Regions from separate parts of the Oceanobacillus sp. M65 genome, predicted to be linked through region 1. Evidence: predicted binding sites of a transcription regulator. Region 1 holds the regulator's gene; the other holds the start of a gene.
What was found. The regulator LexA, encoded in region 1, represses DNA repair genes until DNA is damaged. The targets are predictions, from matches to a motif close to CGAACATATGTTCG.
Positions count from the first base shown of each region.

Region 1 (13,093 bases):
TTAAACCAATTGAGAAAGAACCATATTGCGGTGACTGTGTTTCTGACAAACGGTTTTCAATTACGTGGAGTAGTGAAAGCATTCGACAATTTCACCGTTCTTTTAGAAACCGACGGAAAACAGCAGCTGATATTTAAGCATGCAATTTCCACATTCGCTCCTGTCAAAAATGTAACGTTGGAAAAAGAATAAGTAAATTTACGGGCGCTAAGGGCGCCCGTTTTTCATTTGCTCTTTTATTAGCTGCGTTCCGAAGATTATTGGGCTAATGTCACAACTTTTATGCCTCCGCGTATAATGAAATGACGGAGGGGTGAAGGCATGGAAACACAGTTAATGCGTAGTAAAAGCAACCAAATCAACATTATTCTTCAAGATAGAAAAGAGGAAATTAAGGCAATACCAAATAAGCAAAATCGAATGGCTGAGAGTAATTCTTTTAAACACATTGACAGTGAGTTTTCCTCATTTGTGGGGTTGCATGAACTAAAGCAGAAGATAAAAGAAGTCTATGCTACGGTAGTAATCAATGAAAAACGAAAGCAAGCAGGTTTATCGTGTTCTAAACAAGTACTTCATATGCTTTTTAAAGGCAATCCGGGAACAGGAAAAACAACCGTTGCTCGCAAGCTCGCCAAAATTTATTTTGATATGGGCCAATTATCAAAAGGTCATTTTATTGAAGCAGAAAGAGCAGATTTGGTTGGGGAATACATCGGGCAGACTGCTCAAAAAACAAGGGCGCTTATTCAAAAAGCAATGGGCGGGATCCTATTTATTGATGAAGCCTATTCGCTGGCGCGCGGTGGTGAAAAAGATTTTGGGAAAGAAGCAATCGATACGTTAGTTAAGCATATGGAGGACTATCAAAACGACTTTGTTCTTATTCTTGCGGGCTATCCTTCTGAGATGGAACGATTTCTTTCTTTAAATCCAGGACTCAAATCACGTTTTCCGTTCATTCTGGATTTTCAAAACTATGAAGTTTCCCAGTTGATGGAGATTGCAACCCAAATGGCAGCTGAACGTGAATATAGATTTACAAAGGAAGCAAGATATGAACTAAGGGAACGGCTTACGAGAAAGATGCAAGAGGAGGAGCGGAACTTCTCCAATGCACGTTATGTTAGAAATGTGATAGAGCATGCTATCCGTATGCATGCTGTAAGGCTTCTTACAGAAGAACATTTTACAACGCACGATTTAATTCATCTAACGCGAGAAGATCTTTCAAGCAATAACTAGCTAGTCTCAATTTTGTACTCGATTGCCAATTTTGGTAAGATAAAACTAGCGAGAACACTGAAAACAATACACTCATCGAAAGAAAGGATGCAGTTATGTCCGAAAAAATTCTTATAATTGCCGTAAATAAAAAGCAACAAAATGAAGCAAAATTCCAGTCCTCTTTAGATGAGCTTATTTCCTTAAGTGAAACAGCGGGTGGGAATGTAGAGTCTATAATGACTCAAAATAGAGATCGAATCGACCCTGCTCACTATATTGGTACAGGGAAAGTACAAGAAATTAAGGAAGCCATCACAGAATTTGGTATAGATTTAGTTATTTCCAATGATGAATTGTCAGCTGGCCAATTGCGGAACCTAGGGGCAGAATTTGGTGTGCGGATAATTGACAGAAGTCAGCTAATTCTTGATATTTTTGCCCAGCGGGCGAGGACCAAGGAAGGTAAGCTTCAAGTTGAATTAGCGCAATATGAATACACTTTGCCAAGACTTCGAGGTCAGGGGATAGAAATGTCCCGTCTGGGAGCGGGTATTGGTACGAGAGGGCCAGGTGAAACCAAACTTGAATCCGATCAACGTCACATAAGAAGAAGAATCTATGATATTAAAAGAAGACTAGAAACGATTGTTCGTCAACGGGAGCAATACAGAAAACGGAGAAAATCAAATGAAGCTTTTCAAATTGCCATTGTCGGGTATACCAACGCAGGGAAATCAACGTTGTTTAATCGTTTGACAAATAGTTCATCGCTTGAGGAGAATCAATTGTTTGCTACATTGGATCCACTAACACGGCAAATTCAATTACCTTCTGGTTTTCAAGCGCTTATTACCGATACAGTGGGCTTTATGCAAGACTTACCAACGGCCTTGATTGCCGCCTTTCGTTCCACGTTAGAAGAAGTGAAAGAAGCGGACTTTTTATTACATGTCGTGGATGTTTCCCATCCTGATCAGGAACAGCAACAAGATACGGTTATCAAGCTTTTAGATGAATTGGATGCTGGTTCCATTCCCATGCTTACTATCTACAATAAAGAAGACCGTCTGAATGGGGAAGAAGTTATCCCCATGCAGCATCCTTACTTCTTCATGAGCGCTTATCAACAAAAAGATATTGATAATATGCTCTCTAAAGTAGAAACGATTTTGCAAGAAATATGGAAACCATACAATGTCCAACTAGGTCCTGAGGAAGGAAAACAATTAAACAGACTAGAGCAAGAAACACTTATCATACGAAAAGAGTTTGAGGAAACAACAAACCGGTATGTATTACAAGGCTATATCAAACAAGATCACCCTTTAAGGGGCTTTTTAGAGGAGTAAAGACATTACATGATTAGAGATATAATACAAAAGACAGAAGAAGATTGTGCTATTCACCATAAGAGTATTGAAGAAGTTCGAGAAACAAATCAGAAACGAGTACTAGATGCCTTTAAAAAACACCGGGTTAGTGACAGCCATTTTCATTCAACAAGTGGTTACGGGTACGACGACATAGGAAGAGAGACACTCGAAGCTGTCTATGCAGATGTATTTGGTGGCGAAGATGCGCTTGTAAGACCGCAAATTGTATCAGGTACCCATGCTATTACAACAGCATTATTTGGACTCTTAAGACCAGAAGATGAATTACTTTACATTACGGGCAAACCTTACGACACGTTGGAAGAGGTTATTGGCATTCGTGGTGAAAATACAGGTTCACTAAAAGAGTTCGGTATCCAATACAATCAAGTTAATTTAAGGGAAAATGGAACGGTGAACTACCAGGGTATAAAAGAAGCTATTTCTAATCAAACAAAGGTTATAGGTATTCAACGGTCAAAAGGATATGATGATCGCCCCTCCTTTACGATTGATAAAATAAAAGAAATGATTTCTTTTGTTAAAGAGATAAATGAAAATCTTATTGTATTTGTTGATAATTGCTACGGGGAATTTGTAGAGAGTAGAGAGCCATTGCATGTGGGGGCAGATATTATTGCTGGTTCTCTTATAAAGAACCCAGGCGGGGGGATTGTAAGGGCTGGTGGCTACCTTGCGGGAAATAAAGAACTAATTGAACAGTGTGCTAACCGTTTAACAGCACCTGGTCTAGGAAAAGAGACGGGGGCGACTCTTCATACGCTTCAAGAAATGTTCCAAGGTTTCTTTCTAGCTCCGCATATTGTGGGAGAAGCGTTGAAAGGTGCAGTTTTCACTTCTCGCTTTTTAGAACTGGCTGGTTTTGAGACAAGCCCGCACTACCAAGAGAAAAGAACAGACCTTATTCAATCCGTCACCTTCAGGGAAGAGCAGCCGATGGTTCGCTTTTGCCAGGAAATACAGCGGAACTCGCCAGTGAATTCTTATGTCACTCCATACCCTAGTGAAATGCCCGGTTATGAAGATGAAGTAATTATGGCAGCAGGTACATTTATTCAAGGGGCAAGTATTGAATTGTCAGCTGACGGCCCATTAAGACAACCATTTACAGCCTTTGTTCAAGGAGGCTTAACGTATTCACATGTTAAGCTAGCGCTAGTAGCAGCTGTGGAAACATTGACAAAAGAAGGTTTGATAAAGAGAAGTTAGGGTATTAAAAAGAAGTAGAAGTTTAATTGTGTGAGAAAACCTAACATCAGGTTGACATATTACCTGACATCTCATATAATATAACTAATTCGTTACAAGGGGGTCATGAATTGAATGATCAAGATAGACGTTCCATGCCCTTATTTGCAATTGGTATTGTAATGAAGCTTACAGAACTAACTGCAAGACAAATAAGGTATTATGAAGAGCATGATCTAATCCATCCAGAAAGAACAGGTGGAAATCAACGGTTATTTTCTTTTAATGATGTAGACAGATTACTTGAGATCAAAGACCTCTTAGATAAAGGCCTGAATATCGCAGGGATCAAGCTCATGCTTCAAGAGGAAATGGTCGAGACAAAAGAAGTGTTGCCAAAGCCAACATCAAACGAATTGTCAGACAAGGAACTTCGGAAAATTTTACGAACAGAACTTACTGATGCGGGCAGACATGGTAAAACAAACCTGCGCCAAGGTGAATTATCCAGATTCTTTACCAATCATTAATAATGTATAGAAAATATGGATACATAGCTTAGCTTATATAACCATATTTTTTATTCAAATATATAAATTATTAGGAGGAGAAGGAATGGGAAAGAAATTATCAAAAGATGAAATCATGAAACAAATTAAAGAAGAGAACGTGAGGTTTATCCGTCTTCAATTTACAGACATGCTAGGGACAATCAAAAACGTTGAAATCCCACTAAGTCAATTAGATAAAGCATTAGATAATAAAATGATGTTTGACGGTTCTTCTATCGAAGGATTTGTACGCATTGAAGAATCTGATATGTATTTATATCCTGACCTGGATACCTTCGTTGTATTCCCATGGACTTCAGAAAAAGGTAAAGTTGCCCGTTTTATCTGCGATATTTACAAGCCAGACGGCACGCCATTTGAAGGGGACCCACGCTATAATCTAAAGCGTAACCTTAAGAAAATGGAAGAGCTAGGGTTTGATGCTTTTAATATTGGTACAGAGCCAGAATTTTTCCTTTTCAAATTAGATGAAAAAGGAGACCCTTCCCTTGAACTAAATGATAGAGGTGGCTATTTTGACTTGGCTCCTACTGATTTAGGGGAAAACTGTCGTCGTGATATCGTACTTGAACTTGAAGAAATGGGCTTTGAAATCGAAGCATCCCATCATGAAGTTGCACCTGGACAGCATGAGATCGATTTTAAATATTCTGATGCTGTGAAACATGCTGATGATATTCAAACTTTTAAACTAGTAGTTAAAACAATTGCTAGAAAGCATAATTTACACGCTACATTTATGCCGAAGCCATTATTCGGCGTTAACGGATCTGGGATGCATGTTAATATGTCTCTATTCAAAGACGGTAAAAATGCCTTCTTCGATGAAAAAGGAGATATGCAACTAAGCGAAACGGCTTATCAGTTTATTGCAGGCACAATCAGTCATGCGAAAAGTTTTACTGCTGTTACGAACCCTACAGTTAACTCATATAAAAGATTAGTTCCTGGCTATGAAGCTCCTAGTTATATTGCATGGTCCGGTTCTAACAGAAGTTGTCTAATGCGTATTCCAAGTTCACGTGGAATTAGCACACGGGTAGAAGCGCGTAGTGTTGACCCATCTGCTAATCCGTACTTGGCATTATCATCCTTACTAGCAGCAGGCCTAGACGGAATTGAGAAGAAAATGAAAACACCAACTGCCGTAGACCGCAATATTTATGTTCTTACAAAAGAAGAGCGTGAAGAAGCTGGAATCGAGGATCTTCCTAGCACATTAGCTGGTGCACTTGAAGAACTTAAAAAAGATGAGGTTATCGTAAACTCACTTGGTGAACACTTATTCGAACATTTTGTTGAAGCAAAAGAAATCGAATGGGATATGTTCAAAACGCAAGTGCATCCATGGGAAAGAGAACAATATTTAAGCACGTACTAAGCTTTTACGGCTTTTAAGTACGCAACTATTTAATGTATATTAAAAATACCGTCCATCCATGGGCGGTATTTTTAAAAATAAATTTTTGTAGAAATTACACTTGAATTCTTGATTGATTTAGAGATTAAAGGGAGATAGAGCAGGTGTCCCATAATGCAGGAACTCTATCCTTTCGTTTAAAATGTCAAAACATTCCTATGCTTCTAACGATTTCATTTGTCTAATATTTTAGACTTATGGTAAAATAAATCTACATTTCTCGACTTAAATTGCGAGATGAAAATTCAGAATGTTATTAATCATGTCGTTAATCAATCTTTAAGGCCGACAAAGGAGGAACTAACATGAATAAATTTGTTGCAAACTATTTATCTACCAATCGGAATACTTTTGAACAGGTGAGTAGCTTTATTTACCACCATCCAGAAACAAGATTTGAAGAATATGAATCAGCTTCCTATTTTGCTAAGGCTTGCGAAGCACAAGGCTTTCTTGTTGAACGTAATGTTGCTGGGATAGAAACTGCATTTATTGCTACATATGGCGAAGGTAAGCCTGTAATAGGATATCTAGGAGAGTTTGATGCACTTTCAGGCTTAAGTCAGAAGCCTAATGAAACGAGTTATCAACCTTTAGAGAAAGATATTGGACATGGCTGTGGTCACAATTTGTTAGGTACAGGGGCGTTTGCTGCTGCATGTGCTGCAAAAAATTACTTAGAAGAAAATAACCTGCCAGGTACTGTGAAATTTTTTGGCTGTCCAGGAGAAGAAGGCGGTTCAGGAAAAACATTTATGGTAAGAGAAGGTGTGTTTGATGGCGTCGATGCTGCGCTTACATGGCACCCCTCTCCTGCAAATGCGATTATGAGTTTATCAAGCTTGGCAAACTATCAAGTTTCATTTAAATTCAAAGGCATTTCATCTCACGCTGCAAACACTCCACATTTGGGGCGAAGTGCGTTGGATGCTGTGGAACTAATGAACGTGGGCGTTAACTATTTGCGAGAGCATATTGTGCCAGAGGCGCGTATTCATTACGCTGTGACAAACACAGGGGGGATATCCCCAAATGTGGTTCAAGCAAATGCCGAGGTACTATACCTAGTAAGAGCTCCAAAGGTGGCACAAGTGGACAGCATTTTTCAAAGAGTAAAGAAAATTGCTGAAGGTGCTGCACTCATGACAGAAACTGAAGTAACAATTAATTTTGATAAGGCATGTTCTAATTATATTCCCAATCGTTCTCTGGAGAAAATCTTGTATAAGAAATTTACCGAGGTTGGGGTACAAAAGCCTTCAGATGAAGAGAATGCATTTGCAGAGAAAATATGGAATACCTTTACAGACGGTGAAAAAGAAAACTTCCTAGATCCAATGAAAGGTTTTGGTTATGTAGGAGATGGTAGTGAGTTTGCTGGTAAGTATTATTCTGACTCTATTTCGCCTTATCATGAATCCAAGGAAATTCTTGCTGGTTCTACAGATGTTTCAGATGTAAGCTGGGTCGTCCCAACAGCTCAATTATCAGCATCAACCTCTGTGCTGGGTACTGCTTTACACACATGGCAAATGACAACACAAGGATTAAGAAACTATGCATTAAACGGTATGTTCCGCGCCGCAGAAACAATGGCCTTAGCTGGTATTCAGCTGTTTAACAGCCCAGAAGACCTACAAAACATAAAAGAAGAATTCAAGGCATTTAAGAAAGCCAATCCATACAGCAATCCTATTCCTGAGGGTGTAAATCCTTCAAAGTTGCATGAGAAATAGGCTTACCAAAGAGTTAGATCGAAATATTAGTATAGAATGCGAGGGATATTATGGAAAAGAGGCGTGGTTTATTTCAAAGATTTTTAGATTTGGTTGAAAAGGTAGGAAATAAGTTACCGGATCCGTTTATTTTATTTATTGGACTATCATTATTAATGATCGTTGTTTCCTATATATTTAGTTTGTTTAATGCTTCTGTTGTGCATCCAGGTACAGGGGAAGAGCTAGAAATTCAAAATTTGCTATCAGGTGAAGGGTTGCAGTTTATCTTAACTTCCATGCTCGATAACTTTACTGGTTTTGCTCCACTGGGACTTGTTCTTGTCATGATGCTAGGAATTGGTCTAGCTGAGAAGGTTGGACTGATGGATTATGCTATCAGAAAAACAATCTTAAGCTCACCTCCAAGTTTAGTTACTTATACGGTGGTATTTGTGGGGATTCTTGGAAACCTAGCCTCTGATGCTGCAGTTGTATTGATACCACCACTTGCTGCGATGGTGTTTTATAAAGTTGGACGGCATCCATTAGCTGGATTAGCTGCAGGCTTTGCCGGGGCAGGAGCTGGATTTACGGCAAATATCTTTATCGCCGGGACAGATGTATTGTTAGCAGGAATCTCCACGGAAGCAGCAGCCATCCTTGACGATTCTCTGGTGATCACACCTGTAGATAACTGGTACTTTAATATTGTATCTGTCTTTATTATGACAATTGTTGGGGGACTCATCACTACTAAATTTGTTGAACCACGTTTGGGGGAATACAAAGGAGGAGCCATTGAAGAAGAGAACAGTGAAGAATTAAAAAATGGCGGGAAAGGGTTCCGTAATGCGCTTATTGCTGGCCTAGCATACATAGCGATTATTTTGACGATCATACTTTTACCAAATAGCCCATTAAGGGGTGAGGATGGTAGTATTGTTCCTTCTCCTTTCTTAGATGGTATTGTTCCAATCGTTTTAATATTCTTTGTGATAATTGGTGTTACGTTTGGTATAACAGTAGGTAAAATTAGATCTGGTAAGGATGTAGGAGACTACATGGCCGACTCTATTAAAGACATGTCGGGTTATATCGTTTTAGTGTTTGCCATTGCCCAGTTTATTGCATATTTTAATTGGTCAAATCTAGGTACATGGGTAGCAGTTAATGGCGCTGATTATCTAAAGGATATTAATTTTACAGGTATTTGGTTGATTATTGGCTATATCATATTTACAGCATTAATGAACTTCCTGATCACTTCAGGGTCTGCCAAGTGGGCAATTGAAGCTCCAGTATTTATTCCGATGTTTATGCAACTCGGTTATCATCCGGCCTTTACGCAAGTTGCGTACAGGGTGGCAGATTCTTCAACAAATATTATTACACCATTGTTCCCGTATATGGTTATTATTTTGGCGTTTATAAAAAAATACGATAAAAAAGCAAGTATAGGTACTTATATTTCATTAATGCTACCGTATAGTATTGCGTTTTTAACTACTTGGATTATATTAATTCTAGTATTTTACTATTCAGGACTACCATTTGGTCCAGGAATATACCCGTTCTTATAGAAGGAGGAGAGCAGTATGCAACAATTAGGAGATAAATTAATTAAGTGGCGCCGAGATTTCCACCAATATCCAGAGACAGGTTTTTTGGAAATGAGAACAGCATCTATTGTAGCCTCTATTTTAGATGAGCTTGGTTTCCAATTGAAAATGGGAAAGGAAGTTATGTCTGAGGCAGACTGTATGGGAAAACCAACTGAGGAGGAGACAAAGAAACATTATCAATGGGCACAGAAAAATGGGGCGATTGGTGATTATCTTCATCTCTTTTCTGAAGGTTATACAGGAATAATTGCCACACTAGATACAGGTAAGAAAGGTCCTGTCATTGCATTTCGATTTGATATGGATGCATTGGATATTTTAGAGTCAAACAGTAACGAGCATTTCCCGTGCAATGAAGGATTCAGCTCAAAAGTTCACGGGAAAATGCATGGCTGCGGTCATGACTCCCACACCGCGATGGGTTTAGGCCTCGCCACCCTGCTTATTGAAAATAAGGACCAACTTAAGGGGAAAATAAAATTAATATTTCAACCAGCTGAGGAAGGCACACGAGGAGCAAAAGCTATGGCGGCAGCAAATGTAGTGGAAGATGTTGATTATTTCGTCGCTACCCATATTGGGGTCGGTGTTCCGCATAAGCAGTTCGTTGCTGCCAATAGTGGTTTTCTTGCGACCTCCAAGTTAGATATCAGCTATACTGGTAAAGCAGCTCACGCCGGAGGAAGTCCTGAACAAGGGAAGAATGCACTCTTAGCAGCAGCCGCTAGTGTGCTAAGCCTTCATGGTATATCACGCCATTCAGGAGGGGCTACCAGGATAAATGTTGGGCAGCTTGAAGCTGGTGCAGGTAGAAATATTATTGCCAACCATGCTAGTATGAAAGTAGAAACACGAGGAGAGACTTCTGAAATAAATGAGTATGTGAAAGAGCAGGTCACATCCATCGTCAGTGGAGCGGCTACCATGTACCAAGTAGAACATAAGATCAAAACAGTAGGAGAGGCACTAAGCTGTAAATGTTCGTTGGACCTAGCAGGTATCCTCCATCAATGTGCCGAAGCATCCCCAGATATTGAAAAAAGTCGACTGGAGGATAACACACCAGGAGGGTCAGAGGATGCGACCTATTTTATGAACGAAGTGCAGAAAAATGGCGGAAAGGCAACCTACTGTGTATTCGGAACAGAACTGGCTGCAGGCCATCATAATGAAAAATTTGATATTAAAGAAGACACGTTATTACCTGCTGTTAAAATTCTTTTCCAATCAGCCAAAGTAATTATGGAACAATAAAAAAACAGCTGCCCCTCGAGGCAGCTGTTTTTTATTGTTAGAAAAAGATAAATTGGAATGGTCGAAAGGCGAGTACATGGACGCGTTGTTCAATTTAATGAATATTACGATATAAGCCAATCACTTTACCTAGTATTGTTACATTATCATATAAAAGCGGATCCATCGTTGCATTCTCAGGCTGGAGGCGAATGTGGTCTTTTTCTTTAAAGAACCTTTTCACTGTCGCTTCGTTTTCATCTGTCATCGCAACAACTATATCACTGTTTTGTGCTGTGTTTTGCTGTTTTACGATAACCATATCCCCATCAAGTATTCCTGCTTCGATCATACTTTCCCCTTCGATAACCAATACGAAAAGATTATCATCAGGCCCGGCACTTGTGGTTGGTAGAGGAATAAATTCCTCAATGTTTTCAACTGCTGTAATAGGTAGGCCTGCTGTTACTTTCCCAATTACAGGAGCATAGCGAGCTTCTTCTCTAGGAATATTGTTTCCTTCCGACAAATCCAGTATTTCAATTGCTCTTGGCTTAGTCGGATCTCGTCGAATGTATCCTTTGCTTTCAATTCTAGATAAATGTCCATGCACTGTAGAACTTGAGGCAAGTCCAACAGCTTCGGCTATTTCCCGGACGGAAGGCGGATATCCTTTTTTTGTTACTTCGTCTTTAATATAATCTAAAATCATTTGCTGACGTTTTGATAGTTTTGACATAAATGTTTCACCTCGCCCATAAGATTAATTATTAATAGTTTACCATTTGATTCCACATAAAGCAAACATTCGTTCGAGAAAAAGCCTTGACAGGATCATATGTTCTGCTATAATTAAAATTACAAATAAGCGAACAAAGGTTCCTATTTAGAAAAGGAGGGAATGAGACTATGTTTAGTAAACTTACAAAAACGGATTTGTTTTATATAGTTGCCTTTGCCTTGACGCTGGGATTCCTGTACTTTACTATGATTACGAGTTAATTGGTTTAAGAAGGAGTAAGCGTGTTGAATGCAATTATCTACTGTCGCGTGAGTACCGACAAACATACCCAAGAGACCTCTCTTGCTAGACAAAAAATAGAGCTAACGGGATTAGCAGAACGCAATAATTTTAATGTGATAGCTTGTATAGAAGAACAGAAGAGTGGCTATGAGATAGAGCGAAATGGCATATTTGAGATGCTCGATATATTTGCAGCTAAAGATGCTGACTGCTTACTGATCCAGGATGAAACTAGACTAGGGCGTGGGAATACCAAAATTGCGTTGTTCCATCAACTTCAAAAGCTCCAAATAGATGTATATACAGCAATGCATGATGGGAAGCTTGAACTATCAGAATCAGACTCTATGGTTTTGCAAATTGTTGGGATAGTGGAAGAATACCAACGCAAAATTCACAATGCAAAGATTAAAAGAGGAATGAGACGCGCAGTAGAACAAGGGTATAATCCTGCTGAAAATCTCAAAAACCAGCATCATGCGCCAGGGCGTGATAGAGTTGACTTTCCTATAGAAGAAGTGGTTAGACTTAGAGAGAAAAAACTTACATTTGAAGAGATTACGAGTACATTAAATGGAATGGGTTACCCTGTTTCAAAAGCGACGGTCCATCGGAGGTATAAGGAACTGCAAGATACTTGAATATAAGCCTTAATAGGCGTAAAATAACTAAGCAGGAGCTAATGGCTCTTGTTTTTTGTTGTATTCAGACGTAAAATAGTTTTTTAAAAGATAAAGCTTAATAAGATCTTAGACAGCCCAAAACATTGGCACAATTACGACGATGAAGTTTGTAAAATCCCAGGGGGTATTTAGACTTGTGTAATAGATAATTGAAAAGGAGGTAGAGCCATGTTATCTCAGGATAAAATTGAGCGAATTAATTCACTGGCGAAAAAGGCAAAAGATACAGGTTTAACTGAGAAAGAGAAGCAGGAACAAAAAGAGCTCCGTGAAGAATATCTAAACAATGTAAGAAGCTCTTTTAAAAACCAGTTTAAATCCATGACAGTTGTGGATCCTAAAGGAAACGATGTTACACCAAAAAAAGTGAAAGACTTGCAAGAGAGAAATAAGAAACATTAATTTTGTACCATACTACGACAAAAATCAGCCCTTTTATAAGGAAGCCTATCCGTTTTAACTTGTTCCTGAATGGGTTTCGTTATAGAATGAGGAGGAAACAACCAGTAGTTATTTTTGAAAGGGGCTAAACAATATGTCAAACAACATAGAACAAAATTCAATTACTACAATCCGTACATTATCTATTGATGCAATCGAAAAAGCGAACTCTGGTCATCCTGGACTTCCAATGGGAGCAGCTCCAATGGCCTACACGCTATGGACTGATTTCATGAACCACAATCCTAAAAACTCAAAATGGTTTAATAGAGACCGTTTTGTTCTTTCAGCAGGCCATGGATCTATGCTTCTATATAGTTTGCTTCATTTATCTGGTTATAACGTGTCGATGAATGACTTGAAAGAATTTCGTCAATGGGATTCTAAGACACCAGGCCATCCAGAAGTACATCACACAGACGGTGTAGAAGCAACAACTGGTCCACTAGGTCAGGGGATTGCCATGTCAGTTGGGATGGCGATGGCTGAAGCACATCTATCTGCGAAATTTAACCAGGAAGATCTACAGATCGTCGATCACAACACTTATGCACTTGTAAGTGATGGAGAT
Region 1 is NZ_JBQQCJ010000002.1:555,798-568,890, reverse strand. Features, by position in the region: gene hfq (RNA chaperone Hfq) at 1-192, shown strand, start outside; gene spoVK (stage V sporulation protein K) at 322-1,245, shown strand; gene hflX (GTPase HflX) at 1,341-2,576, shown strand; gene ACTWPF_RS10490 (methionine gamma-lyase family protein) at 2,586-3,830, shown strand; gene ACTWPF_RS10485 (MerR family transcriptional regulator) at 3,965-4,339, shown strand; gene glnA (type I glutamate--ammonia ligase) at 4,425-5,762, shown strand; gene ACTWPF_RS10475 (M20 family metallopeptidase) at 6,107-7,537, shown strand; gene ACTWPF_RS10470 (AbgT family transporter) at 7,588-9,099, shown strand; gene ACTWPF_RS10465 (amidohydrolase) at 9,115-10,395, shown strand; gene lexA (transcriptional repressor LexA) at 10,490-11,113, opposite strand; gene ACTWPF_RS10455 (YneB family resolvase-like protein) at 11,401-12,039, shown strand; gene ACTWPF_RS10450 (DUF896 domain-containing protein) at 12,250-12,483, shown strand; gene tkt (transketolase) at 12,617-13,093, shown strand, end outside.

Region 2 (3,705 bases), on a different contig from region 1:
ACCAAACGTCAACAGAAAAAATAGAATTTGACATACAAACGCCCCAATCATAGAGATTAGGGCGATTCCCAAATGCCTTGAGCTAGTCTGAATGGAAGTGATTTTACTATTGTTCTCGGTAGAACGATAGTTTGCCTCGTCTGCAATTTTCTTTGTCTTGGCGAGTGTTTCTTTAATATCTTCTATTTGATCTATTTTTCCATTTAACTCCGCCAACGACACCTTCACCTCCGTAAGCACTGTCATAAATTCCTTCAAATTTTCCTGTTCCTTTTGATTTAGCATTCCCAACCTCCCTTCAAGACGTAGTAGTGTCCTTTTCTTTTCATTTGTTAAAATGAAAACGTCTTTACCTAGCAATGTTTTGCTTAGGAAAGACGCTAAAAAGGAATAGGATCTCTAACAGGAACGTTTGTTCTATTCCTGTTAATCCGATTATACATCCCTCTTGTTATTCTTGTCATCTACTGAGCAGAGTGTGTAAAGTGTGAAATTTTCCGAACGATCTCATCCTTCACATGATAGACCTGCCTTCTTGATAAACCCATATGCTGGCTAATCGCACTGATTGTCATTCCATCTAACATACATTCTAAAATAGCCATTTCCCTGGGATCTTCAATGACTTCCATTCTTTCTTGGATATATAGTATCTTTTTCTCCAATTTCATGATCCATCCACTCTTCTTCTCCCTACGCAATACTTCTTGTCCAACAGGATCACTAACGGTTCCTTTTGCTTTAGGAAGGGTTGACTCTATACCAGAAGAGGCAACTAGCTTTAAACCTATCTCTTCCTCAAGCACATCGCGCTGCCTTTTAATTTCTTTAATCATCCAATGATAGTCTTTCAATGTGCGCTCAATCTGTTTTTCTTTCATTAAACCCCGCCCCCTTTTCAAATAATAATTGTGCATACTTACTTCTCTTAATAGGAGAGAGAACCCCACTTTGCTTATCCTTTCTTATGTCACTGACAACCCATCTAACAGCATTCAACTTTTTGTTCATAGATTTACCCCCTGTTATTATAAAACATGATAAAATACAATAGAACGTGTGTTCTTATATTATATTTCTAAAACAGAAATGTAAAGAGGACTTTAGGGCTAAAAATAATAATTTGTTTCACTAATAGAAACTATGTTAGGATATAGAGGTATAGGAAAGGGTTGTTCACGGTGAATTTAGGGGAAAGAATTGTCCAATTGCGAGAGAGACAAAGGTGGAGTCAACGAGAACTTGCCAAACGCGTTGAATTAAATGTGAGTGTTATGAATCGTATTGAGCTAGGGGAAAGGCCTGTTAAAGATCACGAGCTTAGCCGTATAGCAACAATCCTCGAAGTAACTACTGACTATCTTCTTGGGAGATCAGAGAATCCTTCCATGTCTGAAAAACAAGAATTTGAAGCATTTCGGAATGATCCTTCTCTCGAGAGGTGGTATAAAACGTTACCACAAAATAGTGAAGAAGATTTGCGCAGGTTAAAAAGAATTTGGGAAGCATTCAAGGAAGAGTAAGTTATCTTACTAAAGACTCTTTGCCGGTTGTTAGGTGTACAAATAATGGTACACCTCTTTTTATAACTTAAATACGAACATACATTCTTTTTCAAGGAGGCATTACTATGTTTTACACTAGGACAGAAAAATTTGTTAAGGACCTTTTACTATCTTTCAATATAAGAAAGCCTGCAGACTTAGGTATTGATAAAGTAGCGGATGCTCTTCAAGTAACGGTACATTTATGGGAGTTTGGAAGTGAAGCAATATGTAGGAATGGGAAATACATTATCTTCTTAAATGAGCAAAAGAATGAAAGAGTTCAGTGGCAAGAATTCACCCATGAAGTTGGACATATTATGTGGCATGTAGGAAGGCAAGAGCTATTACCACCCAGCTTTATTGAGTTACAGGAATGGCAGGCAAACTACTTCAGCTGCCACCTTTGCATCCCCACCTTTATGTTGGAAGACAATACTTTGAAAATGACACCGTATAAGCTCATGGAATTATTTAATGTAGAGTATGCATTTGCTTGTAAGCGTATGGAGATGTTGGAGAATAAAAGGGGACTTTGCAGAAGTAACCTTTATTGATTGTAGAGGGCCGAAATCGTCTAGATAAATAAAAGGCCTTTACTCGAGTTGTGTAAAGACCTTTCCTCTAAGAGAATTAGTATAGTTTACTGTGGCTTAAACATGCTCATATATAAAATGAAGACAATTATTTTGTACATTATGGCCTAAAAGGGATCATGGTTTTCGAGTATGAGATACTTTTTCATCATAATTGTCTATTTTATAAAAAAGGCTCGCTATAATATAGATAAAAAGGAAAATAAAGAAATCATACATTGTCGGCCAACCTCTTGGGTTATAAAACCCGATGGCATCAAATAAATTCATCCCACCAAACGCTGCGATACCTGCAAAAATTATTCCTTTGATAAACAAACTAACTCTCGGTCCAACTTGTAAAACAAACATAACTGCAACAGGAGCTAATGACAAATGATAAGGCAGAAACAAGACTGGAGATATAGGTAGGAATTTCATAGGATAGGACCAAAGGCCATAAGACATTGCAATAAGATCAATTAATAGGGACAGAATGATGGTAATGAACCCAGCCAATAGAAGACGACCAGTATTTTTCTTATCCCTGAACAAGATCCATATAAACCAGGGAAAAATAAATAAGCCTATACCTAACCACCATTGCCAAGTAAATAAAAAAGCGTTAAATATTGCATCTGTCATCATCTGGTTAACTTCAACTAATTGGTCATATGCTCTGTCTGTTTGTTTTAACCCTTGTTCGACGGTCATTTAGTTCCCACCTAACCTTTTTGTTACTTATTGTCTACGTCCCTACTACCTTTATTCATTAGAAACAAGACTTTTATTTAATATAGAAGGAAACTTACATAGTTAAGATTGAAATACTTTAGTATATGAAACGATTGAAGAATCACTATGATAGAAAATTTACATATGCCCTTATAAGTTTGATGGTCTATATACGGATGTATAGGTTGTTAAGTTAATAAAAGAAAAAATCCTCACTCTCAAACTTCGAGGGCTTTTCTTTTTATATCTTCGGCTGAAAAATATATAAGTAAACAAAAAAGGCTTTTACTTGAAAGAAGTAAAAGCCTTATATATCGAGGGGTTTAGATAAGCTTCCAAGCGGATTCGAACCGCTGACCCCTTCCTTACCATGGAAGTGCTCTACCTGCTGAGCTATGGAAGCAGACATAAAAATGGCTCCACAGGTAGGATTCGAACCTACGACCGATCGGTTAACAGCCGATTGCTCTACCACTGAGCTACTGTGGAATAATAATAAATTACTATAACAATCTTATTATGTACATGGTGACAGATTATTATACGAAATATATAAAAAAATAGGCCTGGCGGCGTCCTACTCTTGCAGGGGCAAAGCCCCAACTACCATCGGCGCTGGAGAACTTAACTTCTGTGTTCGGCATGAGAACAGGTGTGACCTCTCCGCTATTACTACCAGACCTAATTCATATAGGTCATTTGGTGTTTCTCATAGAAAGAAAATGAATCACTTCAAACTTCCTTGATAACTGACCATATTATATGCATTTTTCAAAGAAAATGCAAGGGGTTTTTATTTATACCCTAAAAACTAAATAAGAGTAAACAACGAATCATAGAAAATGTTAGTT
Region 2 is NZ_JBQQCJ010000005.1:114-3,818, reverse strand. Features, by position in the region: gene ACTWPF_RS16805 (hypothetical protein) at 1-285, opposite strand, end outside; gene ACTWPF_RS16800 (helix-turn-helix domain-containing protein) at 465-881, opposite strand; gene ACTWPF_RS16795 (hypothetical protein) at 862-1,011, opposite strand; gene ACTWPF_RS16790 (helix-turn-helix domain-containing protein) at 1,182-1,523, shown strand; gene ACTWPF_RS16785 (ImmA/IrrE family metallo-endopeptidase) at 1,631-2,101, shown strand; gene ACTWPF_RS16780 (CBO0543 family protein) at 2,258-2,833, opposite strand; tRNA gene ACTWPF_RS16775 (tRNA-Thr) at 3,185-3,257, opposite strand; tRNA gene ACTWPF_RS16770 (tRNA-Asn) at 3,269-3,343, opposite strand; rRNA gene rrf (5S ribosomal RNA) at 3,419-3,534, opposite strand; partial or broken rRNA gene ACTWPF_RS16760 (23S ribosomal RNA) at 3,700-3,705, opposite strand, start outside.
Region 2: ACTWPF_RS16785 (ImmA/IrrE family metallo-endopeptidase) is a predicted target of LexA. The motif match lies at 1,598-1,611, and genes of this name have one in related genera.